DNA from 2 places in the Pararhizobium sp. PWRC1-1 genome. Region 1 is predicted to be linked to the other one. Evidence: riboswitches for the same ligand, from Rfam matches in the RefSeq annotation. Region 1 holds a riboswitch; the other holds the start of a gene.
What was found. Region 1 has a riboswitch for cobalamin ahead of cobU (bifunctional adenosylcobinamide kinase/adenosylcobinamide-phosphate guanylyltransferase). Riboswitches for the same ligand answer to the same signal wherever they lie in the genome.

Region 1 (14,995 bases):
TTCATCGCCATATACATGACGATCACCGGCGAGCCTTTGGCGATGCCTTCCCAGTGTATCCGGTCGGGAACCAAACCCGAGGAATCATGGCCGGTGAGAAACGTCACCGCGTGATTGACCTCCCGGTGCGTGACCGGAATGCCGGCATAGGCCAGCCCGCCGATACCTGCGGTAATGCCCGGCACGATGCGGAACGGGATGCCATGTTCGACCAGCGTCAAAGCCTCCTCGCCGCCACGGCCGAAGACGAAGGGATCGCCGCCCTTCAGCCGCAGCACGCGCTTGCCCTGGCGGGCCAGCTCGACCAGCCGCAGCGAAATATCACGCTGTTTCGGCGACGGCTTGCCGCCGCGTTTTCCGGCGAATTCCAGTATGGCGCCCGACTTGGCCAGGCTCAGGCAATCGGCATTCACCAGCGCATCATGGACAATGATATCGGCTTGGCGCAGCGCATTCGCGGCATGCAGGGTCAGCAACCCTGGATCACCGGGACCGGCACCGACCAGCCAGACCGAGCCCGGCGCCAGTTCGGGCAGACCGGAAAACAACGTGTCGGTCATGGCGCGGCTCCCAATACCATGGACATAGGCAGCCTTGATTCCAGATATGAAGATACGGATTCATTTTGCCAGCGTCCAACGGCAACATCCTGACTTGACTCGATAAATTCTCCACGAGCAATGGCAGCAGTCGCATGAGCCGACTTGATCTTCGGAACGATCAGCGCGCCAGACTTGCCTGTCGCAGCCAGGGCCGCCGCTTCCGCCACGCCGTGGCAGCCGGTCAAGGCAAAGACGATGTCCGACGGATTTTGCAGCCGCGGCGACTGCGCCTCCAGCGTACCGGCATCGAAAACCAGGAAGGGAACGGAAAAATGCGTGGCGGCGGCAAGCATCGCCGGTTCCGCCACACGGCTATCAAGTGAAGCAATACCGGTGAGCATGAGGTGATCAATGCCGGCCGTGGCTAGCGCTTGTTCGGCAAGCAGGATCACCTCGTCGCAAGGCGTGCCGCGCTCGCAGCCAAGGCCGAGAACGAGGGGCCTGCGACCTGCCTGTTCGCCGATATCCAGATGCATCACAAAGACGGGCCTCCCAAGCCGCATGATCACGATGCGCCGGGGCCTTCGACAGCCAAAGGCTTCGAAGCGGTCTGGACAGCACCGGATGAAGCCCCCTGACTGGGTCGGCCGCACCGGACGCTCTTTCAGCCCACCGTGATGGGCACCGTCGCACGTCCTCCTGTTTACCGGAGGCCACCTGCCCGGTCAAACCGGATTGCGTCATTCGCGCCGCAGCCCGCGCCATACAAACGATTACGCGCTCATTGGCAGCGGACGCCTACTGAGCCACAGCGTGACCTCACTTAAACCTCAATTGACGCCCACGGCTGGCTGAGGTGCCCACCAAAGACGCGTACGCTTGCGGCACCGCATTCCGCATTGGAATATTTCTGACGATGACGAGCACCAGCCGCTCCTTGCCATCGCGATACCAATCAAAATGAGTGACGTCACGAGCCACAGGATTTTGTGCGTTCGGCGCGCGGGCATTTAATACAACAGCATCGATCGTTCGCGGCCTGCCGCCGGTCAGATGCAGGAGGACTGCCCATGATGTTTTTCAAGAAAAAACCTGCCCTGATCAAGGTTCTCGCCGCGACGACACCAAAGGCGGTGCGCAAGACGGCTGAGATCATGATCAAGACGACCAGAAAGCCCGACAGCGACGGTCAGCATCGCCACATGCTGCGCACCGTCGAAGACAACCGGATTCTGTGAGATCCGGCCTTCGTATTTTCATAGTTTAAGGTATATCGCTTCATGGCATTGACGTTTCCCAACACCAGCCGCAGTTATGACGAAACCGCCAGACGCGTCCGCTTTCTCGGCCATGACGGCATGTTCGAAGTAAAATTCTTCGTTGAAATCGGCGCCCTTCCCAAGATCGTCTCGCGTGCCCCGAGCGAGGCCGATTGCCTTGCAGCCTTCGATGCGGCGCGCAACGCGGTGCATGATATTGCCCGCAAGGCCTATGGGCGCGACCGTCGCGACAGCTACGTGCTGACCGAGGCACATTTCAAATAGGGCACAAACCCGTCATGATTTTCAGGAAGGGCCAGCGTGGTCCTTTCGGCGGCCTTTGCATTTCCGGCAAACCTCTGACACACAGTGGCTGAATTTTCATCCGCTCTGGCTGTCCGAGTCTCCCCGTGCACGATCTTGCTCCCCATCTCCTCGCCTTCCTGTTTGCAGCCGCTTTCCTTGCCGGTTTCATAGATTCCATCGCCGGTGGCGGCGGCATGATCACCATACCGGCCATGCTGATCGCCGGCATTCCGCCGCTCGAAACACTGGGCACCAACAAGCTGCAGTCGCTGTTCGGATCGGGCTCCGCCAGCATCGCCTATGCGCGGCGCGGCCATGTCAACCTTGTCGAACAATTGCCGATGGCGGCGCTTGCCATGATTGGCGGCGCGCTGGGTGCTGCGCTGGCGACGATCGTTCCCGGCGACGTTCTCAAGACGGTGCTGCCGTTCTTCCTGATCGCCATCGCGCTCTATTTCGGTCTCAAGCCGAACATCAGCGACGTCGATCAGACACGCCGGATGACACCCTTCCTTTTCGGCCTCATCTTCGTTCCGCTGATCGGCTTCTATGACGGCGTCTTCGGCCCGGGCACCGGCTCTTTCTTCATGCTGGGCTTCGTGACACTGGCCGGTTTCGGCGTCTTGAAGGCGACGGCGCACACGAAATTCCTGAATTTCGGCTCGAATGTCGGCGGCTTCATCGTGTTCGGGCTGTACGGCGTGATCCTTTGGAAGGTCGGCCTTGTGATGGGCGTCGGCCAATTTGTCGGCGCGCAGGTCGGCTCACGCTTTGCGATGAAGAACGGCGCCAAGATCATCAAGCCGCTTCTGGTCGTCACCTGCATCGCACTGGCGATCAAGCTCCTGGCAGATCCGGGCCACCCGGTCCGGATCTGGCTTGGCTGGTAAAAGCAGAGCCGCTTAGAATTCGACTCCGACCTGCGCCTTGATGCCGGAGCGGAAGGGATGCTTGATCAGCTCCATCTCGGTGACGAGGTCGGCAGCCTCGATCAATTCTTCCTTGGCGTTGCGGCCGGTCAGCACGACGTGGGTCATGTGCGGCTTTTCTTCCTTCAGGAACCGCACCACTTCGGCAACATCGATATAGTCATAGCGCAGCGCGATATTGATCTCGTCGAGTAGAACCATGGAATTGCGTTCGTCGCGGATCAGTTCCTTGGCCTTCTCCCAGGCTTTTTGCGCCATTGCGATATCGCGCGAACGGTCCTGCGTTTCCCAGGTAAAACCTTCGCCCAGCGTGTAGAACTGGCAGACATCGCCAAAATGCTTCTCGATCAGGTCGCGCTCGCCGGTTTCCCAGGCGCCCTTGATAAACTGGACGACGGCTGACGGCATGCCATGGGCGATGTGACGGAAGATCATCCCGAAACCGGCCGTCGATTTGCCCTTGCCCTTGCCGGTATTGACGATGATCAGGCCCTTCTGGTCCGTCTTCGTCGCCATGATCTTTTCGCGCGCGGTCTTCTTCTTCGCCATCTTCATGGCGTGGCGTGCCTCATCGTGGACTGGGCCGGTCTCGGTTGTCTGTACGTCGTCTTCACTCATTGTGTGTCCTCTGCGAATTCGTTTGTTTTTGTCATTGGCGAAGCGCCGTTACTCGGCCGCCGTCGAAAGCCCCTGCAACTCGAACCGGGCCGAGTTGGAGCGCGGCGACCAGAGGCCGCGGTCGATCGCCTCCATCAGCTTGTCGGTCATTTCGCGCAGCGCATCCGGGTTCTTGTCCTCCATGAACCGGCGGACGCGCTCGTCCATCACATAGGCCTGGTAGACCGCCTCGAAATGATGGCTGCGAACAGCGCCGGTCGTTGCCGCGAAGGCAAACATGTAGTCGACCGTGGCGGCGATCTCGAAGGCGCCCTTGTAGCCGTGGCGCATGACGCCCTCGATCCATTTCGGATTGACGACGCGGCCGCGCACCACCCGGCCAATCTCTTCTTCCAGCGAGCGGATCACCGGCTTTTCCGGACGCGAATGGTCATTGTGATAGATCGTCGGGCGCGTGCCGGCCATCTGCTCGACGGCCAGGCTCATGCCGCCTTCGAACTGGTAGTAGTCGTCGCTGTCGAGCAGGTCGTGCTCGCGGTTGTCCTGGTTCTGGACGACGGCTTCGACGGTCTTCAGCTGCGCTTCGAGAAGCCCGCGCTCGGCGTTGCCGTCTTCCCCAGCCCCATAGGCATAGCTTCCCCAGGTGAGATAGGCGTCGGCAAGATCGGCGCGATTGTCCCAGCCGCCCTCATCCATCAGTGCCTGCAACCCGGCCCCGTAGGCGCCGGGCTTCGCCCCGAAGACACGGTAGGAGGCGCGCCGTGATGCTTCCTTCGGCGCAACGCCGGCAGCCGCCAGCCGTTTGGTTTCCGCCCGCATGCGGGCGGCAATCATATTGTCGGCATCATCCTCTTCGAGCCCGCCAACGGCGCGGATCGCCGTATCGAACAGGGCGATCTGCTCGGGAAAGGCATCGCGGAAAAAGCCGGAAATGCGCAAGGTGACATCGACGCGCGGTCGGCCGAGCACCGCCAGCGGCACGATCTCATAGCCGGTGACGCGGCGCGACATCATATCCCAGACCGGCTTGGTGCCGATCAGCGCCATCGCCTGGGCGATATCGTCGCCGCCCGTGCGCATGTTCGATGTGCCCCAGGCGGTGAGCCCGAACGATGTCGGCCAGTCACCGTGATCCTGCAGATAGCGGCGGATCAACAGCTCGGCCGATTTCTTGCCGAGTTCGAACGCCGCAGGCGTCGGCACGGCCCGGCTGTCGACCGAATAAAAGTTGCGCCCCGTCGGCAACACATCCGGCCGCCCGCGCGTCGGCGCACCGGAGGGGCCGGGAGCGACAAAACGGCCGTCGAGACCGGTCATCAGGGCGGCGATTTCGGCGGGGCCGGATTGGACAATGGAGGGTTTGAGGCGGGTTTCGATCTCGTGAAGAACGGCCCGGGTGGCAATCCAGTCATCCGGGCACGGCAATTCGCCCGAGACGAACCGGGCGGCCAGCAGCTCGATGCGCTCGACGGTGTCGCCGGCAGTGCGCCACGGGGCGTCCGAGACTTCGGCAAGGATGGCCGGCTTGGGGCCAAGCCAACCATCTGAGAGGACGCAGTCGAGGGGGTCGAAAGAACGCTCCTGATTGATCTCGCCCCTTGTGGGGGAGATCAATGTGGAAAATCTCAGGCCCGCATCCGCCGCGATCGCCCGCTGCAGGCTCTGGTCGCCGCCCTCGCTCTGCCCGCGTGGCACTCTTGCCAGGGCAACCGTCAGATCCGTCAGCAAGCGGCCTTCCGGCGCCACGCCAAAGATATGCAGGCCATCGCGGATCTGCAGCTCTTTGAGATCGCAGAGATAGGCATCGAGCTTTTCGAGCGCCTTGTCCTCGCCGTCCGTGCCGGCAATACCGGCATCATGATCAAGGCCGATATCGCGCACCAGTTCGAGGATCTGCTTGCTGAGCAGCCTGAGACGCCGCGGATCACCGCCGGCCGCGTCATAATATTCGTCGACCAGCGCTTCCAGGTCTTTCATCGGACCATAGGATTCGGCCCGCGTCAGCGGCGGCGTCAGGTGGTCGATGATGACGGCGCTGGTGCGGCGCTTGGCCTGCGTTCCCTCGCCCGGATCGTTGACGATGAACGGATAGAGATGCGGCATCGGGCCAAAGACAGCTTCCGGATAGCAGGTCTCCGACAGCGCCAGCGACTTGCCCGGCAGCCATTCGAGATTGCCGTGCTTGCCCATATGGACGATGGCATGAGCGCCGTATTCACGGCGGAGGTACGCATAGAAAGCCAGATAACCATGCGGCGGCACGAGATCCGGCGAATGATAGGTTTCCTTCGGATCGATATTGTAGCCGCGTGACGGCTGAATGCCGACCAGTGTTTTTCCAAAGCGCGTGAGCGGCAAGGCGAACTGGCCATCGCGGAAGAACGGATCGCTTTGCGGTTCGCCCCATCGGCCGGTGACTTCAGCCTGAATCTGAACGGGAAGGGACGCAAAGAAGGTGTTGTATTGATTCAACGAAAGCGTTTCGCGGATCTGACAATCCGCCCGTACCGAATTGGTCGGGCCGTCCATCAGGTGGCGGATCAGCGCGTCGCCGTCGGTAGGGATGGAATCGATGCCGTAGCCTTCGGTGGCCATCGCCTTCATCACTTCGATCGTCCCGGCCGGTGTATCGAGGCCGACGCCATTGCCAAGCCGCCCGTCGCGATTGGGATAGTTCGCCATGATGATCGCCACGCGGCGCTCAGCCGGTGCCGCTTGACGCAACCTCGCCCAGTTTGCCGCAAGCTTGGCCGCAAAGGCGACGCGGTCAGCGAGAGGCTCGTGGCCGACGATATTGGCCTCGACATCGGTGTCATAGACAGCCGCTGCCTTGAACGAGACGGCCCGCGACAGGATGCGGCCATCGACTTCCGGCAGCGCCACGTTCATCGCCAGATCGCGAGCCATCAGGCCCTGCGGCGAGGATTCCCATGCGGCCCGCGACGAGCCGGAAAAGATCACCTGAAGGACCGGCGCATCGGAAAATTCAAGCACGGTCGACTTACGGTCGGCGCCGGGCGCGGAAACAGCAAACCCCGTCGCATTCATCACCACTGTGGGCGGTACCTCACCGAAGATCGCCTGTAGCGTGCCGATCGACACGGCATCCTTGAGGCTGGACACGAACACCGGCAGCACTGTCAAACCTTCGGCACTGAGCGCTTCGATCAGGGCTTCGACAGGTTTTGTTTCGCCGCTTTGGACCAGCGCACGGTAGAAGCAGAGGGCGACTGTCGGGGGTTCGAGTCCCTCTCCCGCTACCGGCTTCAAATGGGAGGGGATGCTCTTGTTTCCCGGAAGCATACCCCCCTCTGCCCTATCGGGCATCTCCCCCTCAAGGGGGGAGATCGCTGGTGACAGCTCTCGCTCCTTCAGTAAATTCGCCGCAACAGTAAAAGCTGCCGGCTCGTCCGGGTGCGGCAGGCCATTCTCCCCCCTTGAGGGGGAGATGTCAGCAGCGCTGACAGAGGGGGAAATCTCGCCGAAAGCAGCAAACCCAGCGGCCTTTTTCCAAGCCTCGACCCCGATCACACCCTGCCCCGGCCACCAGATCCCCGCCTTCATCAGCGGTGCTGCCGATTCCGGTTTTTCCGCGCCGTCGATCAGCGCCTCGGCATAGCGCAGCAGCCGCGCCATGTTGTCGGCGCCGCCTTCGGTGAAATAGGCCCACATGCGGTTGCGGTCTTCCGCAGAGACGGTCGAGAACGGCTCCAACCCGGGATCGGGCTTGTCGCAGCCCGGCAGCACGGCAATCTGGAATTTATGGGTGACGGCGGCTGCATGCAGCGCCTCCAGCACATATTGAAAATAGCTGGCGCCGCCGAGTGGGCGAACGATGATCAGCTTGGCATGACGCGCCGTGCGCTCGACATAGGTATCGACCGACATCGGGTGCTTGAGCGTCAGAAGGCTTGCCACCCGCAGGCTCGACTTTCCTCCACGCGTGCGGTGCGCGCCAGCAATCGACGAAAGCTCGGTATCCGCTGCCGACAGGAACAGGATATCGGCTGGTGATTGACCGAGATCGATCGCTTCCTCGCCGTCGGTAATCGTGCCTTTCTGAGCTAGGAGGAGATGCATGGTATTCCCCAAAGGCAGCGATACCCCCCTCTGTCACTCCGTGACATCTCCCCCACAAGGGGGAAGATCGGGGCCGCGCGGTGCCGGGACGCTTGCACCAAGAAATTTGAGCGCGAGGCAGCCACAGCTGATCTCCCCCCTTGTGGGGGAGATGTCCGCCAGGACAGAGGGGGGTACGCCGCGCTCACCATTGTCAAACCGCCGCAGCGATCGCAGCACGCACGGCCGCTTCATCCATGTCGTGCAGGCCGATGACGACCAGGCGCGTGCGGCGCACTTCGCCGGCAGCCCAGGGGCGGTCGAAATACTGGTCAATGCGGGCGCCGACGCCCTGGATCAAAAGGCGCATCGGCTTGCCGGGAATATCGGCAAAGCCCTTCAGGCGCAGCACGTCGTGCTCTGCGATGATCCGCTTCAGCTTTTCGATGAAACTGGCGGGATCGGTAATGGACCCCAGTTCAACGATGAAGCTGTCGAATTCGTCATGGCTATGCTCCTCGCCGGCCTCATGCTGCATCTCGTGATGGGATTTACGGTTGGCGATGTCGCTTTCGGTGCCGACACCAAGGCCGAGCAGGACGGCGGCGGAAACCTCGCCGTTCTTCGCCTCGATCATCGTCGGCTTGCGGTGGGTGCGCGAAGAGACCTCGTTGCGGACAAAGGCAAGGCCGGTCGAATCGAGCAGGTCGGTCTTGTTGAGGATGATCAGGTCGGCCGCGGTCAGCTGGTCTTCGAACAGTTCCTCGATCGGGCTTTCGTGATCGAGATTGTCGTCGTTGACGCGCAGCGCATCGACCTTGTCATGATCGTCGGCAAACCGTCCGGCCGCAACAGCTGCACTATCGACAACGGTGATGACGCCATCGACGGTGACCTGCGTGCGGATATCCGGCCAGTTGAAGGCTGCGATCAGCGGCTGTGGCAGCGCCAGACCGGACGTTTCGATGATGATATGGTCCGGGCGGCTCTCGCGCTCCAGCAGTTTGGTCATGGTCGGGATGAAATCATCGGCGACGGTGCAGCAGATGCAGCCATTGGTCAGCTCGATGATATCGTCCTCGCTGCACGCTTCGGCGCCGCAGCCCTTCAGGACGTCGCCATCGACGCCAAGATCGCCGAATTCGTTGATGATCAGCGCGATGCGGCGGCCGCCAGCATTCTGCAGGATGTTGCGGATCATCGTCGTCTTGCCGGCACCGAGAAAGCCGGTAATGACGGTCGCCGGGATCTTGCCGTGGACGGCCTTTTCAATAGTCATGGATCAACCCTTCATTTTCAGCGGCAATCCAGCCGCGATGAAATAGACGTCTGCGGATATCTCCGCAACGATTTGGTGCAGCCGGCCGGCATGGTCGCGAAAGTCACGCGCCATCCGGTTTTCCGGCACGATGCCCAGGCCGACCTCGTTCGAAACGAAGACCAGCCGGGCTTTTGCCTGCGGCACATAGGCCGCAAGCCGTTTAAATTCCGCCGCAATATCCCGATGCTCCATCATCAGATTAGTGACCCAGAGCGTCAGGCAATCGATCAGAACGATGCGATCAGGCGCATCGATCGCCTTCAGGCAGCCGGCAAGATCGAGAGGCTCTTCATGGGTCTGCCACTCTGGTCCGCGGCGATCGCGATGCTCGGTAATCCTTGCCTGCATCTCGTCGTCCCAAGCCCTTCCGGTCGCGACGTAATGCATGCGCAGACCCGACGCCGTCACGAGTTTTTCGGCGAAGGTGGATTTGCCGGAACGGGCGCCGCCCAGAACCAGCACGCTGCCTGACTGTATCGATGTCATGAAATGATCCCGGCCTCAGCGCGCGCCGGAAAGAACAAGAATTCTTGGCTCACGAAAACCAGCATTCGCGGCAACGCGAAACAGGCCGTTCCGGGGACGGGATGATAAAGCCATGACAACCTCCGTGCTGGCATCGGGAGTATCTCTCCCTGGGTTGGGCGAACCCCAATCTAAAACGGGGCCCTTGAGGATGGCAGGTCTCCTGGCTCACGGCGCCACGCCCCAAATGGGACGAACGGGTTCGCCTCGCCTTCCCGGAGTGTTTTGCGCCAGATTGCGTTACCGCAATCGACGGGCATCACGAAGAGGTGGACGATTCGTAGATAATAGAGGCGTCCGGCCCCGGCTGATCGTGACGTCACTCCAGTGGCTTTTCCGGTTGGGCCGATCCATGCCGCTGCCGCGAATACGGACAGTCCGGTAACATCGGCTTTCCCGGATGGCGAACCCTGACCGTTCTACAGTCGCGGGGTCGGCTGCGATAAGGACGCCCGGTCTGGGTCCGGCCCGTCGCATTCCCATTTACTCCCGACATGCAAACGGCATATCGGGAACCATCCAATGACCGATGATTAGGCGCTCGCCTGGATCAAGTCAATTGCGGCACTCACTCGCCGCCATGGTTTGGCCCGGCCTCGGCAAGACTAAGCTTGATCTCCCAGACCATGCCTTCTAGAGCAATTCCAGCGGAAGTGCGCAGCGGTTTTGCGTCCGAAATTGCGTAGAAAAAAAGACAGGCCGTTTTCGCAATTCGAAGAAAAGCGGAAATGCCCACGACGGCGCAGAGACAGGATGGCCAGGCAATGAAGCTGAAGATGATTCCGAAACTTAACCTGCGGCGGCTCGGCTATCTCTCGCTGCTTTTCGATCTCGGGCGCATGCGGGCCTTTGCGCGGCGGAGCGAACTCGGCCTGGTCGTCGCGGGCATGATCGTCGGTGTTACGTCGGGTCTTGCCGTCACCGCGATGAGCATCATATCGAGCCGCCTGCACAGCCTGATCTTCGGCATTGCCGATGACGAAAGGCTGAGTTCCAGCAATCTGCAGGGCGAAATTTCCATATTGATCGCGCCGGTGGCCGGTGGGATCATTCTCGGCCTGGTGATGGTCGTTCTGGCGTCGTGGCGCAAGAAGCCGATGGTCGACCCGATCGAGGCGAACGCGCTGCATGGTGGCCGCCTGTCTCTGACCGATAGCATTATCGTTGCGATCCAGAACCTGATCTCCAATGGTTTTGGTGCGTCCGTCGGGCTTGAGGCCGGTTATACGCAGCTCGCATCCGGCATTGCGTCAAAACTCGGCATCTCGCTGCAGCTTCGCCGCTCGGACCTGCGCACCCTGGTCGGCTGCGGCGCCGCCGGTGCCATCGCTGCCGCATTCAATGCACCGTTGACGGGCGCCTTTTATGCCTTCGAGCTGATCATCGGCACCTATACGATCGTGTCGCTGACACCGGTCGTGGTTTCCGCCCTGATCGCAAATCTCGTGGCCAGATGGCTGTATGCGGGCGATTTTACCATCGATGTCGGTCAGTTCGGCGCCGTCGTCCCGGCCGACTATCTGCCGGCATTGTTGCTCGGCTGCCTCTGCGCCGGCATGGGCATTCTTTTGATGAAGGGCGTCTCGCTGATCGAGGGGCTTGCCCGCCGCAGCTCGATCCCTGCTCCCATGCGCCCGGCGCTCGGCGGCATCGTCGTCGGGCTTCTGGCACTGGTATCGCCGCAAGTGCTTTCGGCCGGTCACGGCGCCCTGCATCTCAATCTCGCCAGTTCGCCGGCGATCCCGATGCTGATCGGCCTGTTCCTGATGAAATCACTCGCCTCGGCCGTCTCGATCGGCTCCGGCTTTCGCGGCGGCCTGTTCTTTGCCTCGCTGTTCATGGGCGCGCTGCTCGGCAAGCTGTTTGCTTTTTCCGCGCCCTACATATTTTCCCACGCAACGCTGACGCCAGTCATCTACGCAGTCGTCGGCATGAGTTCGCTGGCGGTCGCCATTATCGGCGGGCCACTGACCATGACATTCCTGGCACTGGAAATCACCGGCGACTTTCCGATCACCGTCCTTGTTCTGGCAGCCGTGATCACCTCATCACTCGTCGTACGGACCACCTTCGGCTACTCATTCGCCACATGGCGTTTTCACCTGCGCGGCGAAAGCATCCGTAGCGCCCATGATGTCGGCTGGATCAGGAACCTGACGGTTGGCCGCCTGATGCGCACCGATGTCCGCACGATCGACATTCAGGCAACGCTGGAGGATTTCCGGAGAGACTTTCCGCTTGGATCGACACAACGGGTCGTCGTCGTCGACGGCGCAAAATATGCCGGCATCATTCAGGTTCCCGAAGTCTATGCCAGCCCCATCGAGGCCAGCGAGGAAAAGCAGGGCCTTTCCGGCTTCATCCGCCTCCCAAACGATTTCCTGCAGCCGAACATGAACGCCAAGCAGGCAGCCGCCTTGTTCGACACCACGGAGAGCGATGGGCTGGCCGTGGTCAACAATCTCATCGAACGGCGCGTCGTTGGCCTGTTGACGGAAAGCCATACGCTGCGCCGTTACAGCGAAGAGCTTGACCGCAGACGCCGCGAGGCATCCGGAGAAATCTAAAAGGGTTCGCTTCGGCTCAGGACATCAGGCTGTCGAGCCAGCGCGGCTCCAGCACGGCTTCCAGCTCGGCTGCGACATCGTCGAGCGCACGGTCAACCGACAGCCGGTAGTTTTCGCCGCCGCCTTCGATGCCGAAACTTTTGAGCAGCGCTGCACGATAGGCGTCGCTGGCAAACAGCCCGTGCAGATAGGTTCCGCTGACCATGCCATCTGCGGAGACCGCTCCATCCGGGCGGCCGTCGATAATCACAGCCGGCCGGGTACAGTCGGCACCGGTGGTACGGCCGAGGTGAATTTCGTAGCCTTCCAGCGCCACATCGTAGATCGCCGAGCGGGCGCGGCTGTTGCGCACCGTCTTCTCCGGCGCCATCTCCGTTTCGACCGCAAGAAGGCCGAGCCCGCGGATCTCACCGACATTGCCTTCGATGCCATGCGGATCGGCAACCCGGTTTCCGAGCATCTGATAGCCGCCGCAGATACCGATGACACGGCCGCCACGCCGCACATGCGCCTGCAGATCACGGTCCCATCCTTGCGCGCGAAAATCGGCGAGATCGGCAATCGTCGCCTTCGATCCCGGAATAACCACCAGACCGGCGTCAGCGGGAATGCGCTCGCCGGCGCGAACAAAAACGAGATCGACCTCGGGTTCGGCAGCCAACGGATCAAGATCATCGAAATTGGCGATGCGCGAAAAAACCGGCACGGCGACCTTCAACGCCCTGCCCGTCCCTCGCGCCAGCTTTTCCAGAACCACGGAATCTTCAGCCGGCAGGCGGGCGGCACTTTTCAGCCAGGGCACGACGCCGAAACAGGACCAGCCGGTAAAACTGCCGACCGCCGCAATCCCATCGTCAAACAGCGACACGTCGCCCCGGAACTTGTTGATGATATAGCCGCTGATCATGGCACGATCTTCGCCGGACAGAATGGTGTGGGTGCCGACCAGCGAGGCGATGACGCCGCCGCGGTCGATGTCGCCAACGAGAACAACCGGAACGTTGGCGCGGGTGGCAAATCCCATATTGGCGATATCGCCGGCGCGCAGGTTGATTTCGGCGGGCGATCCAGCCCCTTCGACGACAACCAAATCGAGGCCTGTCCGCACCATTTCGAAGCTTTCCATGACGGCGCCCATCAGCCTCGGCTTCAAAGCCTGATAATCGCGGCCTCTCGCCTGCCCCGCCACCTTGCCCTGGACGATGATCTGGCTGCCGGTCTCCGACTGGGGTTTCAAGAGAACCGGGTTCATATGCACCGATGATGGAATGCGCGCCGCCATCGATTGCAGCCACTGGGCCCGGCCGATTTCGCCGCCGTCGTCCGAAACCGCTGCATTGTTCGACATGTTCTGCGGCTTGAACGGCGCGACCTTCAGGCCACGATTGGCAGCGATGCGGCAGAGCCCCGCCACGAGTACCGTTTTTCCGACATCCGAGCCGGTTCCCTGGAGCATGATCGTCTTTGTCATGAGGCCTCCTCTAGCATTGCAGCCACCGCAAGAAAAGCCATATTCCGCCGCATTTCCGCCGTGTTTGGCATCCGGTTTTCACGCGATATTTCAGGTCGCTGCAAGGCTTGTATGGGACGCATATCAGACCATCCAAAAAGCGACATCACGTGGCAAAAATACTCGTTGTATTCCGCCAAAACAGGCTTATATCAGCAGCATCAAAGCACGGAGCGAACGGCGCTCCACACCCAAGGTCACACCCAGATGTTGTTCATCTTCAGCAAGCCCAATTTCGTTCAGATCGCCTGGAACTCGAAGGTTCCCGAGAGCCAGTCGCGTGTTCGCAACACGGTCATGTCCGCACCCTTCGGCCCGCTCGGCTTCATCCGGACACGCAGCGTCGGCTGACCCCCACTCCCAGACTGACACTTCGAACCGCGCCCTTGTTTGAAGGGCGCGGTTTTTTTGTGCCTGTCCGCAAAAACGATATGCCGTAAACGCGAAAACCGCACCCGTTCCTTCCGGAACCGTGCGGTCTGCCAAAGCTACACATGGCCGCTCCGGCATACACCCGGAGATCGCTCCGGCCGGGACGCAAAACCTAATCCAGCCGGGCGGCCAAGTATCCCCCGCCGCAGGAAAACAATTAGCCTGACAGTGTTACCGGATGGTTAGTGAGAGCTTAACCAAAGATGAATTACGTGTTTTTTTCACTTTTTTTCATGCCGGATGAAAAACAATGCGAAGGCGCATACGGAACAGAATTTGTCCGGGATAAAACACGCTCCGCAACTCTTGTGTGAAGCAGCGCTAATTTTGCGCCATAGAGGGGCGCATTTGCACAAAAAACTTGCCCGGCTCATTAAATTCAACAGCTTGCGTGGCCCCTTCCAGACCCCGCAAACGCCGCCTGCATGGCTTAAGACGATTCCGGAGGTTGATTTCTCCAGTGGAATACTTACGCTGACCTTAACGGTACAAAGGAGAGATGGCTGGCGACAGAGTTCGGCGGCCAGACAATAAAGCTCCAACGCCGTCGCAGCGGGGATGAAAGATTGGCCTTGCCACAAGAGCCCCCCGGCCTGCTTCAACCTGAACGATTGGGTTTCCGGGAGATGCAGTATCCCGATGGACCCCACGATTTTGGCTGCATAAGACTGGGAGGTCTTAAACATGAAGAAGCTCCTCGCTTCCACAATTCTCGCTGCCGGCCTCTATGCGCTTGCCGGTTCCGCTCAAGCCGCCGAATGCGGCGAAGTCAGCATCGCAGAAATGAACTGGGCATCGGCCGGCGTTGCCGCGCATGTCGACAAGTATATTCTTGAAAACGGCTACGGCTGCACGGTTACGCTGGTGACCGGCGACACCATGCCGACCTTCACCTCCATGAACGAAAAAGCCCAGCCCGACATGGCG
Region 2 (14,995 bases), on a different contig from region 1:
TCTCGTTTTTACGGCCTGCGTCTTCCATCATATCCCCGAGGAACTCCATACCGGCCTCCTGAGTGAGATTGGCCGGGTGATGAAACCGGGCGGAAGCTTCTTTCTGTTCGAGCACAACCCCTGGAATCCTCTGACGCTGCATGCGGTGCGAAACTGCAGCTTTGATAAGAATGCTGTCCTGATCAACGCGAACCAGATGAACAGCCGGATGGCCGTTGCCGGTCTTTCCCGGAGAAAGACCGTTTATCGCCTGTTTTTCCCCCGGTTCCTCGCCAAGCTGCGGCCGCTGGAGCGTTACCTCACCAAAGTTCCGATGGGAGCCCAGTATTTTGTTCACGCAGTCAAACCGAACCCTTGAGACTGGGCGTCTCCTGCGGTTCGCGGCTGTCGGGCTGCTCAATACCGCGCTCGGATATACGATCATACTCACCGGGCTCACGCTGGGCTACGACGATATCCTGTCCAATATACTTGGCTATGCCGGGGGCTTGATGCTCGGCTTCGTTCTCAATCGCCGCTGGACATTTTCAGATGCGATACACTTGCGCAAAGGCGCCGTGCTGCGATACGCAGCGAGTTTTGCCGTCGCCTATGGCGCCAATCTGACGGTTGTTTTGATCGCCCTTTCCTTCGGCCTCAGCAACAATCCCTGGGTGCATCTGGCCGGCATCGGTGTCTATTCGGCTCTCTTTTATCTCGCGAGTTCATGGTTCGTTTTCGTCTCTGAGCCAGGACGCGGGAATGCAGACAACAGTGTATTGTGAGACCGGGTAATGTCCACGACGGAAATGAATACAGATAAAGCTATCCCGCAGGAACCAAGCTGCCGCCATGATGTGCTTTCGGCCACGGAACAATGCCGGCGGATCCGGCTGGTGCTCTGCCTGTCCATGGCGCTGATCATCACGGCCCATCTTTGCTTCGCCTCAGCGGAGCTTTTGAAAGACCCGGACAACTGGTGGCAGGTCAAAGTCGGGCTCGACATATTGGCAAGCCGGACCTTCCCGGTCGTCGATAATTACTCCTATACCTTTGCGGGTCAGCCGTGGATCGCCAAGGAATGGCTTGGGCAGATACTGCTAGCAACCGGCTACAACGCCTTTGGCTGGAGCGGTGTGCTCTTTGTTACGATTTCGGCTGTTGCGTCGATGATATTCATTTTAACCTGGTATCTAAGTGCAGCTTTGAAGCCGATGGTCACGATTGCCACTGTCCTGGCGATCACCGTTCTGGCCGGATCGGTTTACAATGCGCGGCCGCTCATCTTTAGCCTGCCGATTATCGTTTTGTGGACGGCCGTGCTGTTTCGCGCCGCGCGGGATCGTCAGTCACCGCCGTTCTGGTTGCTCACTTTCATCGTTCTTTGGGCTAATCTGCACGCAACGTTTACATTCGGCTTCGTCATCGCGGCCTTCGCAGGGTTGGATTTTGTTTCCCGCGTACGCTTGTCGCAACCAAAACTTCTCGCGAAATGGATCGCATTCGGCCTTCTTTGCCCATTGGTCAGCATGATCAACCCATATGGCCTGCAGGCTATCCTTGCGACCTTCACGGTAGCTTCTGGCAATGAGGCAGTCCCCTTGATAATGGAGTGGAACCCTTTCAATGCCAGAACGGATCATTTTTCCGAGATTGCGCTCCTAACCGTCGTCGCTGCTTTGTTGGTAACGGGTACCCGCATCCGCTGGACCTACGCCGCCTTTTTCGTTTTCACGCTGCATCTTTTTCTAGCCTATTCGCGTTTTCAGTACCTCTGGCTGCTTTTAGCACCGATCGTCCTGGCTGCCGACATTGCGCAACAGTTTCCGGGCCTGTCGATGCAAAAATGGATGACGGAGACCCACGATGCTCTGGAACAGGCCATTGTCAAATACGCTCGTCAGATGAGCGGTGCGATTGTGGCGGGCTGGTTTGCTGTCGCCATGATCTTTCTCAATTTTTCGGCTGCCACACCCAGTGACACGGTGTCCGCGTCGGGAGCACTTGCTTTCGCGAGGGCACATAATCTCTCAGGCAATGTGCTGAACTCCTATAATTTCGGGGGCACACTGATTTTTCATGGTATCAAGACCTACGTCGATGGCCGGACAGACCAGCTTTTTCTCGATGGTTTTTCGAATAGGGCGGCTGAAATGGGCACACCCGCCGGAAAGACCATCCTGCTGAAAGAGATTGATGAACGCGCCATCAAGTGGGCGCTTCTCACCGCTGACGACAGCCGCATTGCCTTCTTCAACGAACTTCCCGGTTGGCGCAAAGCCTATCAAGACAAGTTTGCCTTCGTTTACGTCAACGAGAATTGAGACGGGTCTCCACTGTGAAATAGGCGACCGCTCTACGGACGCCGGGCAGACGGAAGACGCAACCGGCAGGAAAACTTCCTGCCGCCGATCTCCTCAGGCGCGTTCCAGCGCGATCGCGATCCCCTGCCCGACCCCGATGCACATGGTCGAAAGCGAATAGCGCCCCCCGGTCAGCTTGAGTTCGAGTGCTGCCGTGCCGGTGATGCGGGCGCCGGACATGCCGAGCGGGTGGCCGAGTGCGATGGCGCCGCCGTTGCGATTGACGCGTGCATCGTTGTCGGCAATGCCGAGTTCACGTAGAACCGCGAGGCCCTGGCTGGCGAAGGCCTCGTTGAGCTCGATCACATCGAACTGGTCCTGCGTCATGCTAAGCCTGGCCATCAGCTTTCGCGATGCAGGCACGGGGCCGATGCCCATGACGCGTGGCGGCACGCCTGCAGCAGCGCCACCCATGATACGCGCAATCGGCGTCAGGCCGTGTTTCCGCACGGCGGCTTCGGAGGCAATGATCAGGGCCGCTGCACCATCGTTGACACCGGAGGCATTGCCTGCGGTAACGGTGCCGCCTTCCTTCTTGAACGGCGTGCCGAGCTTGGCAAGCGTTTCGATCGTCGTGGCGCGCGGATGTTCATCCCTGCCGACGACGATTGGGTCGCCCTTGCGCTGCGGGATGGTCACGGAGGTAATCTCCTGGGCGAGCCGTCCGTTTTCCTGGGCCACTGCCGCCTTGTTCTGCGAGCGAACAGCAAACGCATCCTGATCCTGGCGATTGACCTTGAATTCCTCGGCGACGTTCTCGCCGGTCTCGGGCATGGAATCGACACCGTATTGCTTTTTCATCAGAGGATTGATGAAGCGCCAGCCGATCGTCGTGTCGTGAACTTCGGCGGCGCGGGAAAAGGCGCTTTCGGCTTTCGGCATGACGAAAGGAGCACGCGACATGTTCTCGACCCCGCCGGCTATCATCAACTCCGCCTCGCCTGCACGAATGGCGCGGGCGGCCGCAATCACGGCGTCCATGCCGGAGCCGCAGAGCCGGTTGATCGTCGTGCCGGAGACCTCCAGCGGCAAGCCCGCAAGCAGCAGCGACATGCGCGCGACGTTGCGATTGTCCTCGCCCGCCTGGTTGGCACAGCCGAGAATGACGTCATCGACCGCTTGCCAATCAACGGCGGCGTTGCGCTGCATCAGGGCCTTGAGCGGAATGGCCCCCAGATCATCGGCGCGGACGGAGGAAAGCGCACCGCCGAAGCGGCCGATCGGGGTGCGAATATAGTCACAGATGTAAGCCTCGGCCATTTACGCAGCCTCCTTGCTGCCCTGATGGGCTTTCTTGGTGCGCGCATTGATGTCGCGCAGGGTTTGAAGCTCGATTTCCGTCGGAACCGGTGTGTCGATTACGGCTTGGGCAAACTTGATCGGCCAGCCACAGTTCTCGACGATCTGCTCGCGGGTCACGCCTTGATGGATCGACACGACGGTTAGTTCCTTGGTGACCGGATCCGGCTCAAGAATGCACAGGTCGGAGATGACGCGGGTTGGGCCCTTGGTCTTCATGCCCAATCGTTCGCGATGGTTACCGCCTTCACCATGCCCCATGGAGGTAATGAAGTTGAGCTTGTCGACGAAGCCGCGCTTGGAGAGCGCCATGGTGATGAAGATCTGGCCGCAATTGCTGGCGATCTCCGGAGCGCCGCCGCCGCCGGGCAGCCGCACTTTCGGATGGTCATAGGAACCGACAACGGTGGTGTTGAGGTTGGCAAACTTGTCGATCTGGGCACCACCGAGAAAGCCGGTGGTGATGCGTCCGCCCTGCAGCCAGTAGCGGAACATTTCCGGCACCGAGACCGTGAAAAGGGCTGTGTCGCACAGCTCGCCATCGCCGATCGATAGCGGCAAGACATCCGGCTTGGTGCCGACCGTACCGCTTTCATAGATCAACGTGATATCCGGCGCATGGGTGAGGCGCGCGACGTTGCAGGCGGCCGATGGGGCGCCGATGCCGACGAAGCAGACATCGTCATTAGTGAGCGCGCGCGAAGCGGCAATGGTCATCATTTCGGTGGGGGTGAAATCGCTCATCGGTGTCTCCTCACGCAGCCTTCTTCGCATGTTTGGCAAAGTCTTCCGGCTTGGCCTTCATGATGTTCTCCTCGATCCAGGCCTGGAACGTATCGCGGTCGCGGGCAATCTCGTCCCAGGCGATGTAGAAGGCGTTGGAGCGCGGATAATAGCCTTGCGCATAGGACGGGTAGGCACCGCCGGGCACCTCGACAACCGCAGTCATCGCCCAGGACGGCAGCACGACCGAGTTCGGCGATGGCGGGTTCAACTCATCTACGATCTCCTCGACTGTGACGATCGAGCGCTTGGCGCCAAGCACCGCTTCCTTCTGCACGCCGAGAATGCCTTCGATGAGCACATTGCCCTTCCGGTCGGCTCTGAGTGCATGGATGATCGTCACATCCGGGCGGATGGCAGGAACAGCCGCTAGCACTTCGCCGGTGAAGGGGCATGTCACCTGCTTGATATTCGGGTTTACTTTGGTGAGATCGGCGCCGATATAGCCGCGCAGCATGGCAAATGGCAGGTTTGCCGCCCCTGCCTCATAGGCATTGGCCATGGCGGCATGGGAATGTTCCTCGATCTCAAGCGGCCGTGGCCACTGGTTTTCGACGGCATCGCGAAAGCGGTGCAGCGAGCCGACACCGGGATTGCCGCCCCAGGAAAATTTCATCCCGCGGGCGGAACCTGCTCCGATCAGCTGGTCATAGAGGATGTCCGGCGTCATGCGGATCAGGAAAAGGTCCTTCTTGCCTTGCCGGATCACTTCATGACCGGCGGCATAGGGGATCAGATGGGTGAACCCCTCCATGGCAACGGTATCGCCGTCACGCACGTTTTCGGAAATGGCTTCCGCCAGCGACATCAATCGCGCCAAGGCATTCTCCTCCTGATCTGTCTTCCTGTCTGGTCGGCGCAAATAAGCGCTCGAATCCGTATCCCGTCAAATATTTCGTGCGGTATTTGATATTTGTTCGTATAACGCACATATTAGCTTGAATTGGGGGGGCTTTGGCATGCGGGAATCGGATTTTGTCAGCGGCTTTGCGCGCGGCCTAAAAGTCATCGAAGCCTTCGGAGAAACGCGGCCAAAGCTCACCATCGCCGAGACGGCCAAGCTGACGGAGCTCGACCGGGCAACGGTGCGCCGCTGCCTGCTGACGCTCGCCGATCTCGGTTACGCCGACTATGACGGCAAGTTCTTTGCGCTGACGCCGAAGGTGCTGCGGCTCGGCCATGCCTATCTGTCGGCGACACCGCTGCCGCTGATGATCCAGCCCCATCTTGACCAGCTCTCGGAAAAATCCGGCCAAAGCGCGTCGGCCTCCGTGCTGGACGGGACCGAGGTGGTCTACATCGCCCGCGCTTCGCAGAAGCGTGTGATGTCGATCAATCTCTCGCCGGGTTCGCGCCTGCCGGCCTATTGCGCGTCGATGGGGCGGGTACTTCTCGCCGCTCTGCCTGAAACCGAAGCTCGTGGTCTGCTGGATCGCTCTGAACTCAAAGCCAATACGCCATTGACGAAGACCGATCCGGACGTGCTGATGGAGGAACTTCGCCGCGTCCGCTTCGAAGGATACGCCGTTATCGACCAAGAGCTGGAACTCGGCCTCTGCTCCATCGCCGTCCCGGTGGAAAACGACCGCGGCCGCGTGGTCGCCGCCATCAATATCGGCGCGCCTGCGGCTCATGTGCCAGCTGCCGAGATGGTGGCCCGCTATCTGATTTTACTGAAAGAGACGCAAAGGGCACTGCGGCTGGTTTTACGTTAACCTCGCAGACCCGATGCTGGCGGGTTCCGCCAACCTTCTCACCGCCATCATTCACTGCGTAATCGGCACGTTGCCAAGCCTCGCCAACTGCGTTTCACCGGTATCGTCCATGGCATGGTATCGGTGACACTACGCCTGATATCCTGGTGCAGGTTGAGGCGGCAATACCGAGCGGCCGGCTCGATCCGGGCGTGAAAGCCTAGCGCCGGCGGAAGCCGCCACCCCAATGACGGCGGCATGCGTGTGAAGACGGGAACATATCAGCCGCGGGATCGACGCGGACCTGCGCCTCCACTTGGTCTATGTGATCGCAGAATGATTGATCGACTTTACGCTCGCCGCATACCCGCCCCCAAGTATTCAACTTTGGGTCACATTAGCACTCGGAATCGGAACAGCGGTCAAACGCTCTTTGTGGAATAATTGCGTCCACAAAGGCTGAAAATTCTTTTGACTGTTTCAAAAGTGCTATGTCTTCGCACTTCGGAACAGGATAAAAGAAGAGAGAAACAGCAGCATACGCGGATTTCTTAACGCTGCTTGGCTGGCCCCTGCAGACTGATCTCGATCACTTCGCCTTCGATTTCGCTGCACAGTGTCTCATATCCCCGGATGATCGCACTCTCGACATTCGGATCCTTCCTCAAGGAATTGAGCGTAGAGCTTGCATCGTGAAAAGCGGCGCAAAGACTGAGCAAGCTTGTATTCCTCACAGTGAGAAGCTGAAGCTGCCCGCGCAGGGCTGGCAACTTCAACATCAGCTTCCACAAACCCTTCTGCGCCGCGTCTGTCGGCATCGATCTGGTACCTTGTTTGGCCGAATATATACCCTAGAATTTTACCCGCTGCGCTGAGGTGGAGCGTCAACCGGTTAGCCAGATATGTATCCCCCTTTTCAGATCGGATGGCAGTACGGTCCGGTTACAATTGCGTCAGAGAGGACATCAAGTACGGCCGCAACATCGGCTCTGTTCGAGGAGGGAGCCAAAACGGCGAAGGGAAAATCGCTCAGAAATCCCAGTCATCGTCTTCGGTCGCCACGGCCTTGCCGATGACGTAGGACGAGCCGGAGCCGGAGAAGAAGTCGTGGTTCTCGTCGGCGTTCGGCGATAGCGCCGAGAGGATCGCCGGATTGACTTTGCAGGCCTCAGCCGGGAACAACGCCTCGTAGCCGAGATTCATCAGCGCCTTGTTGGCGTTATAGTGCAGGAACTTCTTGACGTCCTCGGTCAGGCCGACGCCGTCATAAAGGGTTTCCGTATATTTAGCCTCGTTATCATAAAGCTCGAATAGAAGTTCGTAGGCGAAGTCCTTGATCTCCTGCTGCTTTTCCGCATTCAACCGCTCCAGGCCCTTCTGGAACTTGTAGCCGATATAATAGCCGTGCACCGCCTCGTCGCGGATGATCAGGCGGATCATGTCAGCGGTGTTGGTCAACTTGGCCCGGCTCGACCAGAACATCGGCAGGTAGAAGCCGGAATAGAACAGGAAGCTTTCGAGGAAGACGCTGGCGACCTTTCGCTTCAGCGGATCGGGATTGCGGTACTGTTCGAGGATTAGCGCCGATTTGCGTTGCAGATGCTCGTTTTCCTCCGACCAGCGATAGGCGTCATCAACATCCGGCGTCGAGCAGAGCGTCGAGAAGATCGAAGAATAGGAACGGGCATGCACCGCTTCCATGAAGGAGATGTTGGAATAGACAGCTTCCTCGTGCTGCGTGATCGCATCCTCCATCAGTTTTGGCGCGCCGATGCTGGTCTGGATCGTATCCAGCAGGGTCAGTCCGGTGAAGACGCGGATCGTCAACTGCTGCTCTTCCGGCCGCAAGGTCGCCCAGGACGGAATGTCGTTGGAAAGCGGCACCTTTTCCGGCAGCCAGAAATTCCCGGTCAGCCGGTTCCAGACTTCAAGGTCCTTGTCGTCTTCGATGCGGTTCCAGTTAATGGCACGCACGCGCGAAACTGGCTTGATGGCGATGTTCATGGGAGTTTGATCCTTGGTCTTTATGTGTTTCGCACGATGGAAATGCCCCTCACCCTAGCCCTCTCCCGGGGACGACGGAGGTTGCCGCAGGTCCCTTCGCCCCGTTTACGGGGAGAAGATGCCCGACAGGTAGTATGAGGGGGCCTGCAATGCTTATAGACTGCACGACACGCAGCCCTGCACCTCGGTGCCGGACAACGCCATCTGGCGAAGGCGGATGTAATAGATCGTCTTGATCCCCTTCTTCCAGGCATAGATCTGTGCCTTGTTGATATCGCGCGTCGTTGCCGTATCGCGGAAGAACAGGGTCAGTGACAGGCCCTGATCGACATGCTGCGTTGCTGCCGCATAGGTGTCGATGATCTTCTCAGGCCCGATCTCGTAGGCGTCCTGATAGTAATCGAGATTGTCGTTGGTCATGAACGGTGCCGGATAGTAGACGCGGCCGATCTTGCCTTCCTTGCGGATCTCGATCTTCGAGACGATCGGATGGATCGAGGAGGTCGAGTGGTTGATGTAGGAGATCGACCCGGTTGGCGGCACGGCCTGGAGGTTCTGGTTGTAGAGGCCCGTCGCCATGACATTCTTCTTCAGGGCCAGCCAGTCTTCCTGCGTCGGGATGTGGATGCCGGCGGTCTCGAACAGTTCAAGCACGCGCCCGGTGGCAGGCACCCATTCCTGTTGCGTATATTTGGCGAAATAGTCGCCGGAAGCGTATTTCGAATTCTCAAAGCCCTTGAAGCTCGATCCGCGCTCGACAGCGATCCGGTTCGATGCGCGGATGGCGTGGTAGGTCACCGTGTAGAAATAGATATTGGTGAAATCGACGCCTTCTTCCGAGCCGTAATAGATGCGCTCACGGGCGAGATAGCCATGCAGGTTCATCTGGCCGAGACCGATGGCGTGGCTGTCATCATTGCCCTTCTCGATCGACGGCACCGAGGAGATATGGCTCATGTCGGAAACCGCAGTCAACGCCCGGATCGACGTTTCGATGGTCTTGCCGAAATCTGCACTGTCCATCGCCGCTGCGATATTCAGCGAGCCGAGATTGCAGGAAATGTCCTTGCCCATATGCTTGTAGGATAGGTCGTCATTATAGTCGCTGGCTTCGCTCACCTGCAGGATTTCCGAGCAGAGATTGCTCATGGTAATGCGGCCGGCGATCGGGTTTGCCCGGTTCACCGTGTCCTCGAACATGATGTACGGATAGCCGCTCTCGAACTGGATTTCGGCAAGCACCTGGAAGAATTCGCGCGCCTTGATCTTCTTCTTGGAGATGCGGGCATCGTCCGCCATCTCGCGGTATTTTTCCGTCACCGAGATTTCGGTGAACGGCACGCCGTAGACGCGCTCGACGTCATAGGGCGAGAACAGGTACATGTCCTCGTTGTTCTTCGCCAATTCGAAGGTGATGTCCGGAACGACAACACCGAGCGACAGCGTCTTGATGCGGATCTTCTCGTCGGCGTTTTCACGCTTGGTATCAAGGAAGCGCATGATGTCGGGGTGATGGGCGTTCAGATAAACGGCCCCTGCTCCTTGGCGGGCGCCGAGCTGGTTGGCATAGGAAAATGAGTCTTCCAATAGCTTCATCACGGGGATGATGCCGGACGACTGGTTTTCGATCTGCTTGATCGGGGCTCCGGCCTCGCGGATATTGGTCAGCGACAGCGCTACCCCGCCGCCGCGCTTGGACAGCTGCAGTGCTGAATTGATACCGCGGGCGATTGATTCCATGTTGTCTTCAACACGCAGAAGGAAGCACGACACGAGCTCGCCGCGCTGCTTCTTGCCGGCATTGAGGAAGGTCGGCGTCGCCGGCTGGAAGCGGCCGGAAATGATCTCGTCGACCATGTCGCGGGCCGTGGATTCGTTGCCCTAGGCGAGTGCCAGCGCCACCATGCAGATACGGTCTTCGTAACGCTCAAGATAGCGTTTTCCATCAAAGGTTTTCAACGTGTAGCTGGTGTAATACTTGAACGCGCCGAGGAAGGTCGGGAAACGGAATTTCTTAGCATAGGCATGATCGTAGAGGTCGCGCACGAAGTTGAACGAATACTGGTCGAGAACCTCGCGCTCGTAATAGCCTTCGGTCACCAAATAATCGAGTTTCTCTCTGAGATTATGGAAGAACACGGTGTTCTGGTTGACGTGCTGGAGGAAATACTGCTTTGCGGCCAGCCGATCCTTGTCCAGCTGGATCTTCCCCTCGTCGTCATAAAGGTTCAGCATCGCGTTCAGCGCGTGATAATCAATCGCGGTTTCTGTCGCCTTCAAGGGGCGTTCACCAGCGGAATGAGGAAAAGTATTCAACGGTTTTCCGCCCGCATTCCGCGTCAAAGTCTCTGAGACGTCCAAAATCGTTCCAATCCATTGATGACATTGGCGACATCCTCGTCGGTACCCAGAAGCTCGAACCTGTACAGGTACGGCACCCGGCATTTATCCGAGATGACATTGCCCGCGAGACCGAACGTCTCGCCGAAATTGCTGTTGCCGGCGGCGATCACGCCCCGGATGAGGGATCGGTTGTCCGCATTGTTGAGAAAGCGGATCACCTGCTTGGGAACAGCGCCCTTGCCGTCATCGCCGCAATAGGTCGGCAGGATGAGGACGAAGGGTTCGCGCACATCGGGCGTTTCCGCGCCTAGGCTGACAGGAATGCGGGCCGATTTCAGACCGAGCTTGGCGACGAAGCGATGGGTATTTTCCGAAAGGCTGGAATAGTAGACGATCAGGCCCATCGCTTGTCTACCGTGCTTTGGCTTCACTCAGGAAAGTGCGCTGATCTTGTCCGGCCGGAAGCCAGCCCAATGGTCCTGCCCGGCAATCACGACCGGAACCTGCTGGTATCCGAGGCCGATCACCTTTGCAAAGGCGTCCTCGTCCTTGGAAATGTCAACGACCTGATAGTCGATGCCTTCACGATCCAGCGCGCGATAGGTCGCTGTGCACTGGACGCATGAAGGCTTGCTGTAGACGGTAATGTTCATGAGGTTCCTCGTGGGTCTGTGATGTTACTGGCACACGACAGGCTCCGAGCCGCTGCACACGGATCCGATCGTGGGGTCTTGTATTGCGATGCTTGCGAGAGGTTAGGCCTGCGCTGCCGCTCGCGATCCCGCAACTCTTGGTCTGCGAATTCGATTGACTGACATGCCTTCACCCCGAAGCCTTTTTGGCGGGCATCGGAAGAACGCAATCCAAAGCGGAGTCATTCCGCTGCACATCACGCGACCTTCCGGGCACCCCGCCCGTGGACGTTTTGTTTAAGGCAGGTCTCCTGGCTTGCGGGTCGTTGCGTCCATTCCGTCTTCCCAAAGCCTGATGCTCCAGTGACTTGAAATGAAACAGACGCTCGTCGCTTACAGTTGCGGGGGCAGCTCCGGTTTTGCCTAGCCTCAATGGCCAAGCGTACCGCATTCCCTCTTAGCCTCCGCACCTTGCGATTCGGAGGAGCCTTGAACACTATATATGGTATACTACGGGAAAATGTCGTCAATGTGTAGATGTCGGAAACATGCCGTGCAGTGCAGAATTTTCGCAGTATTGTGGATAACGGGGAGTTAACGGCGGGCACAGCAATCGGCTGTGGTAGCGCGGCTGCAGCCCGGGACAGCCGTTCTGCTTTCCGCTATGAGCCACGCCCGTAACCCACCGGCCTGCCGTCGGGTCCGACCGACACCATTACCAATCCGGCTGCCATCCAACAATGTCTCCGACCAAAGCTCGACGGCGACCGTCACCGAACGCCTGCCGGCCGAACAATCTCAGCGACCACGTCGATGATCGAACCGACGTGGATCGGATGCTTGAAGTCTATACGGCGGGATGAAGCAAGCTCGGCGACCGTGCGGCTACGCCGGGACGCCCACCGGCCGGACCCTACATGTAGCAGCCAATTGACATCCTCGAATATTTGTTAGATAGAGTAGTCTGTCTAGTAAGTATTTGAGCAACTTTGATGCGAAAAATCGATCCTGAAAAACATGCTGAACGCCGCCAGACAATCATTGATGCCGCAAGGGCATGCTTCGCCCGGAAGGGCTTTCATGGCACGAGCACTGCGGAAATCTGCGCTGCTGCCGGGATGAGCCCCGGTAACCTGTTTCACTATTTCCCAAACAAGCAGGCGATGATCGCCGCGATCGTCGATGAAGAGGGTGTGTCGACAGCCGCCTATTTCGAGGCGATCGGTCGTGAGAACGATCATTATGCAGCGCTTGTCACCTTCATGGACGTGGTGCTCGACCTCGCCGCTGATACAGCCTTCGCCAGCCTGACGCTCGAAATCGCCGCAGAAGCCGGGCGCGAAGGCGAAATCCGCAGCCGCGTCGAGCGCAACGACAAGGCGATGCGCGATGCCCTTCAAGCCGTGCTGCAAGAGGCCGCAAGCCGCGGCCAGATCGATGCGACGCTTGACGTCCCAGCTGCGACCGTCTGGATCGCTGCGCTGATCGACGGCATCTTCAGCCGGATTGCCGTCGACCCGGAATTCCGGCCGCTGCAGAACCGGAAGATGATGCACACGCTGCTCGACCGTTTCCTGCGCCATGGCATCGCCGCCAGAGAATGCTGAACGTGATGCTGCATCAAACAATTTCCGAGGAGCGTATCCTCGACGTCGATTCCGTGCGCGGTTTCGCCCTGTTCGGTATCCTGACCGTCAATATCTGCGCCTTCCTGTCCCCCTTTTACGGTGCTTCGGTGGCTGATCCATTCTTCACGTCGGAACTGGACATGGCGGTCCGATTTCTCGTCGCCTTTCTCTTTGAAATGAAATTCTATCTGCTGTTCTCGTTCCTGTTCGGCTACAGCTTCACCCTGCAGATGCAATCGGCGGAAAAAGCCGGAGCGGCGTTTCTGCCACGGATCCTGCGGCGTCAGGCTGGGCTGTGGACGATCGGGCTGCTGCACGCCGTTCTCCTGTTCCACGGCGATATCCTTACCACCTATGCTTTCCTCGGCGCCCTGCTTCTCGCCTTTCGGCAAACGCCCGAGGCAAAGGTGCTCAGACTTGCCAAAGGGCTGATCGTCGCGACGGCCCTGCTCTGGGCATCACTGGGGCTCACGCAAATACTGGTACCATCCGCCATCGACCTCTCGACCTCGTTTCGTGATGCCGCCAGGGTCATGGCCGCCTATCGCGAGACGCCGGCAACGGTGATTGCTCAACATCTGCGCGATCTCAGCGAAATTTGGATCGTGATCGGTGTTATGCAGGCGCCTTGCGCCTTCGCGATGTTCCTGGCCGGCATGGCGGCGGGCAAAAGACGGATGTTGGCCGACTTCAAAACGTATGCGCCCTTCTACCGGCGGATGTTGCGGATCGGCCTGCTCGTCGGCCTGCCGGCTTCGGCGCTTTATGCTTATGGCGCTGTCTATCTGGTCGGCTCCGGCTGGGATGTGCTGGGACTGGCGCTCGGCATTCTGCTCGGCCCTTTCCTCACCGCCGGCTATCTCGCCGCTGCGATGATGCTGTTTCAGCGCAAGGCAGGCGAGACCTTGGCCGCAGCGTTGGCACCGGCCGGGCGCATGGCTTTGTCCAACTATCTGCTGCAATCCGTAATCTGCGCCGCGCTGTTCCATGCCTACGGCTTCCGGCTGATGGGACAGTGGCCGCCGCTTGCCGGCCTGCTTGCCGCCTTGGGAATCTTCATGCTGCAACTGGCACTCAGCCGTTGGTGGATGGCGCGCTTTGCCTATGGCCCCTTGGAATGGGGGTTGCGGGCCATCACCATCGCCGCCTGGCCGAAATGGCGGAAAACCAAAGCGATCTGAACAACAAAGGCCCGGAGCATCGGTGGGCCTTTGTTGTTCCCTATCACTATGACCGGCCGCTTACTCGGCGGCGGCAACCGTGCGACGGCGACCGATTGTGGCCTGGGTGAGCAGCAGTGCTCCGACAGCGCAGAGCGCGATGCCCATCGCCATCGGAACGGCCGTGCCATCAAAGAACACCGACGCGATGACCATCGCAACGGCTGCGGTGACGAAATGCAGCGTGCCCATCAGCGACGACGCCGTGCCGGCGATCTCGCCATGCTCTTCCAACGCCAGCACCGCACTTGTCGGGATGACGAGACCGAGGAAGCCGTAACCGACGAACAGGAATGCGGCCATCACCGGAAGCTGGTTGAAGCCGAGGCTCATCACGATCGCCATCACTGCCATGGTCAGCGCGAAGGCCGTCACCGCGATGCGCATGACGCGGACAAGCCCAAAACGTTCCCCGAACCAGCCCGTCGCCTGCGACACCGTAAAGAACGACACGGCATTGATGGAGAAGGCGAAACTGTATTGAATCGGTGTCAGCCCGTAGTAGTCGATCAGCACGAAGGGCGAGTTGGCGAGGTAGACGAGGAAGCTGGAAATTCCGAGACCGCCGATAAAGGTCAGCGTCAGGAAGTTCTTGTCCCTCAGCAACAGCCCGTAAGCCGCCATGGCGCTGCGCAGGCCACTTTCGGCGCGATGTTCCTTGAGGCGGGTTTCCTGCAGTTGCGTCGCCAACAGGATGAGACCGATCAAGGCGGCGATCATCACGGCCCAGAACACCCCGCGCCAGCCGTAGAACGCGATGACGGCACTGCCGGTCAGTGGCGCCAGGATCGGCGAGATGCTGAACACCAGCATCAAGAGCGACATCAGGCGGGCAGCCTGCACGCCGGTGTGCATGTCGCGGACGATGGCGCGCGGGATAACCATGCCTGCAGCGCCGCCAATCCCCTGCAGGAAGCGGAAGGCAATCAGCGTTTCGATATCGCTTGCCAGCGCGCAGCCGATGCTGGCGAACGCGAAAATGCCGATGCCGATGTACAGTGGCGCCTTGCGGCCCCACATGTCGGACAAGGGGCCGTAGACCAGCTGCGC

Region 2: another riboswitch for cobalamin. It lies ahead of nrdH (glutaredoxin-like protein NrdH); the one in region 1 lies ahead of cobU (bifunctional adenosylcobinamide kinase/adenosylcobinamide-phosphate guanylyltransferase).

Annotation. Positions count from the first base shown of each region.
Region 1 covers NZ_JAFCXE010000026.1:41,206-56,200, reverse strand. Annotated here, with positions in the region: gene cobA (uroporphyrinogen-III C-methyltransferase) at 1-560, opposite strand, end outside; gene ACP7E0_RS29140 (cobalamin biosynthesis protein) at 557-994, opposite strand; gene ACP7E0_RS29135 (hypothetical protein) at 974-1,180, shown strand; gene ACP7E0_RS29130 (hypothetical protein) at 1,613-1,780, shown strand; gene ACP7E0_RS29125 (DUF1488 domain-containing protein) at 1,823-2,086, shown strand; gene ACP7E0_RS29120 (TSUP family transporter) at 2,212-2,997, shown strand; gene cobO (cob(I)yrinic acid a,c-diamide adenosyltransferase) at 3,010-3,654, opposite strand; gene cobN (cobaltochelatase subunit CobN) at 3,703-7,734, opposite strand; gene cobW (cobalamin biosynthesis protein CobW) at 7,928-8,992, opposite strand; gene cobU (bifunctional adenosylcobinamide kinase/adenosylcobinamide-phosphate guanylyltransferase) at 8,996-9,520, opposite strand; cobalamin riboswitch at 9,696-10,094, opposite strand; gene ACP7E0_RS29095 (chloride channel protein) at 10,336-12,126, shown strand; gene ACP7E0_RS29090 (cobyric acid synthase) at 12,143-13,597, opposite strand; gene ACP7E0_RS29085 (hypothetical protein) at 13,844-13,987, shown strand; gene ACP7E0_RS29080 (hypothetical protein) at 14,290-14,754, opposite strand; gene ACP7E0_RS29075 (ABC transporter substrate-binding protein) at 14,753-14,995, shown strand, end outside.
Region 2 covers NZ_JAFCXE010000029.1:27,874-42,868, forward strand. Annotated here, with positions in the region: gene ACP7E0_RS30390 (class I SAM-dependent methyltransferase) at 1-358, shown strand, start outside; gene ACP7E0_RS30395 (GtrA family protein) at 330-764, shown strand; gene ACP7E0_RS30400 (hypothetical protein) at 774-2,303, shown strand; gene pcaF (3-oxoadipyl-CoA thiolase) at 2,397-3,602, opposite strand; gene ACP7E0_RS30410 (CoA-transferase subunit beta) at 3,603-4,385, opposite strand; gene ACP7E0_RS30415 (CoA transferase subunit A) at 4,396-5,244, opposite strand; gene ACP7E0_RS30420 (IclR family transcriptional regulator) at 5,384-6,139, shown strand; gene ACP7E0_RS30425 (hypothetical protein) at 6,670-6,936, opposite strand; gene nrdF (class 1b ribonucleoside-diphosphate reductase subunit beta) at 7,148-8,146, opposite strand; partial or broken gene nrdE (class 1b ribonucleoside-diphosphate reductase subunit alpha) at 8,276-10,402, opposite strand; gene nrdI (class Ib ribonucleoside-diphosphate reductase assembly flavoprotein NrdI) at 10,462-10,869, opposite strand; gene nrdH (glutaredoxin-like protein NrdH) at 10,897-11,118, opposite strand; cobalamin riboswitch at 11,382-11,604, opposite strand; gene ACP7E0_RS30450 (TetR/AcrR family transcriptional regulator) at 12,090-12,704, shown strand; gene ACP7E0_RS30455 (DUF418 domain-containing protein) at 12,710-13,906, shown strand; gene ACP7E0_RS30460 (multidrug effflux MFS transporter) at 13,967-14,995, opposite strand, start outside.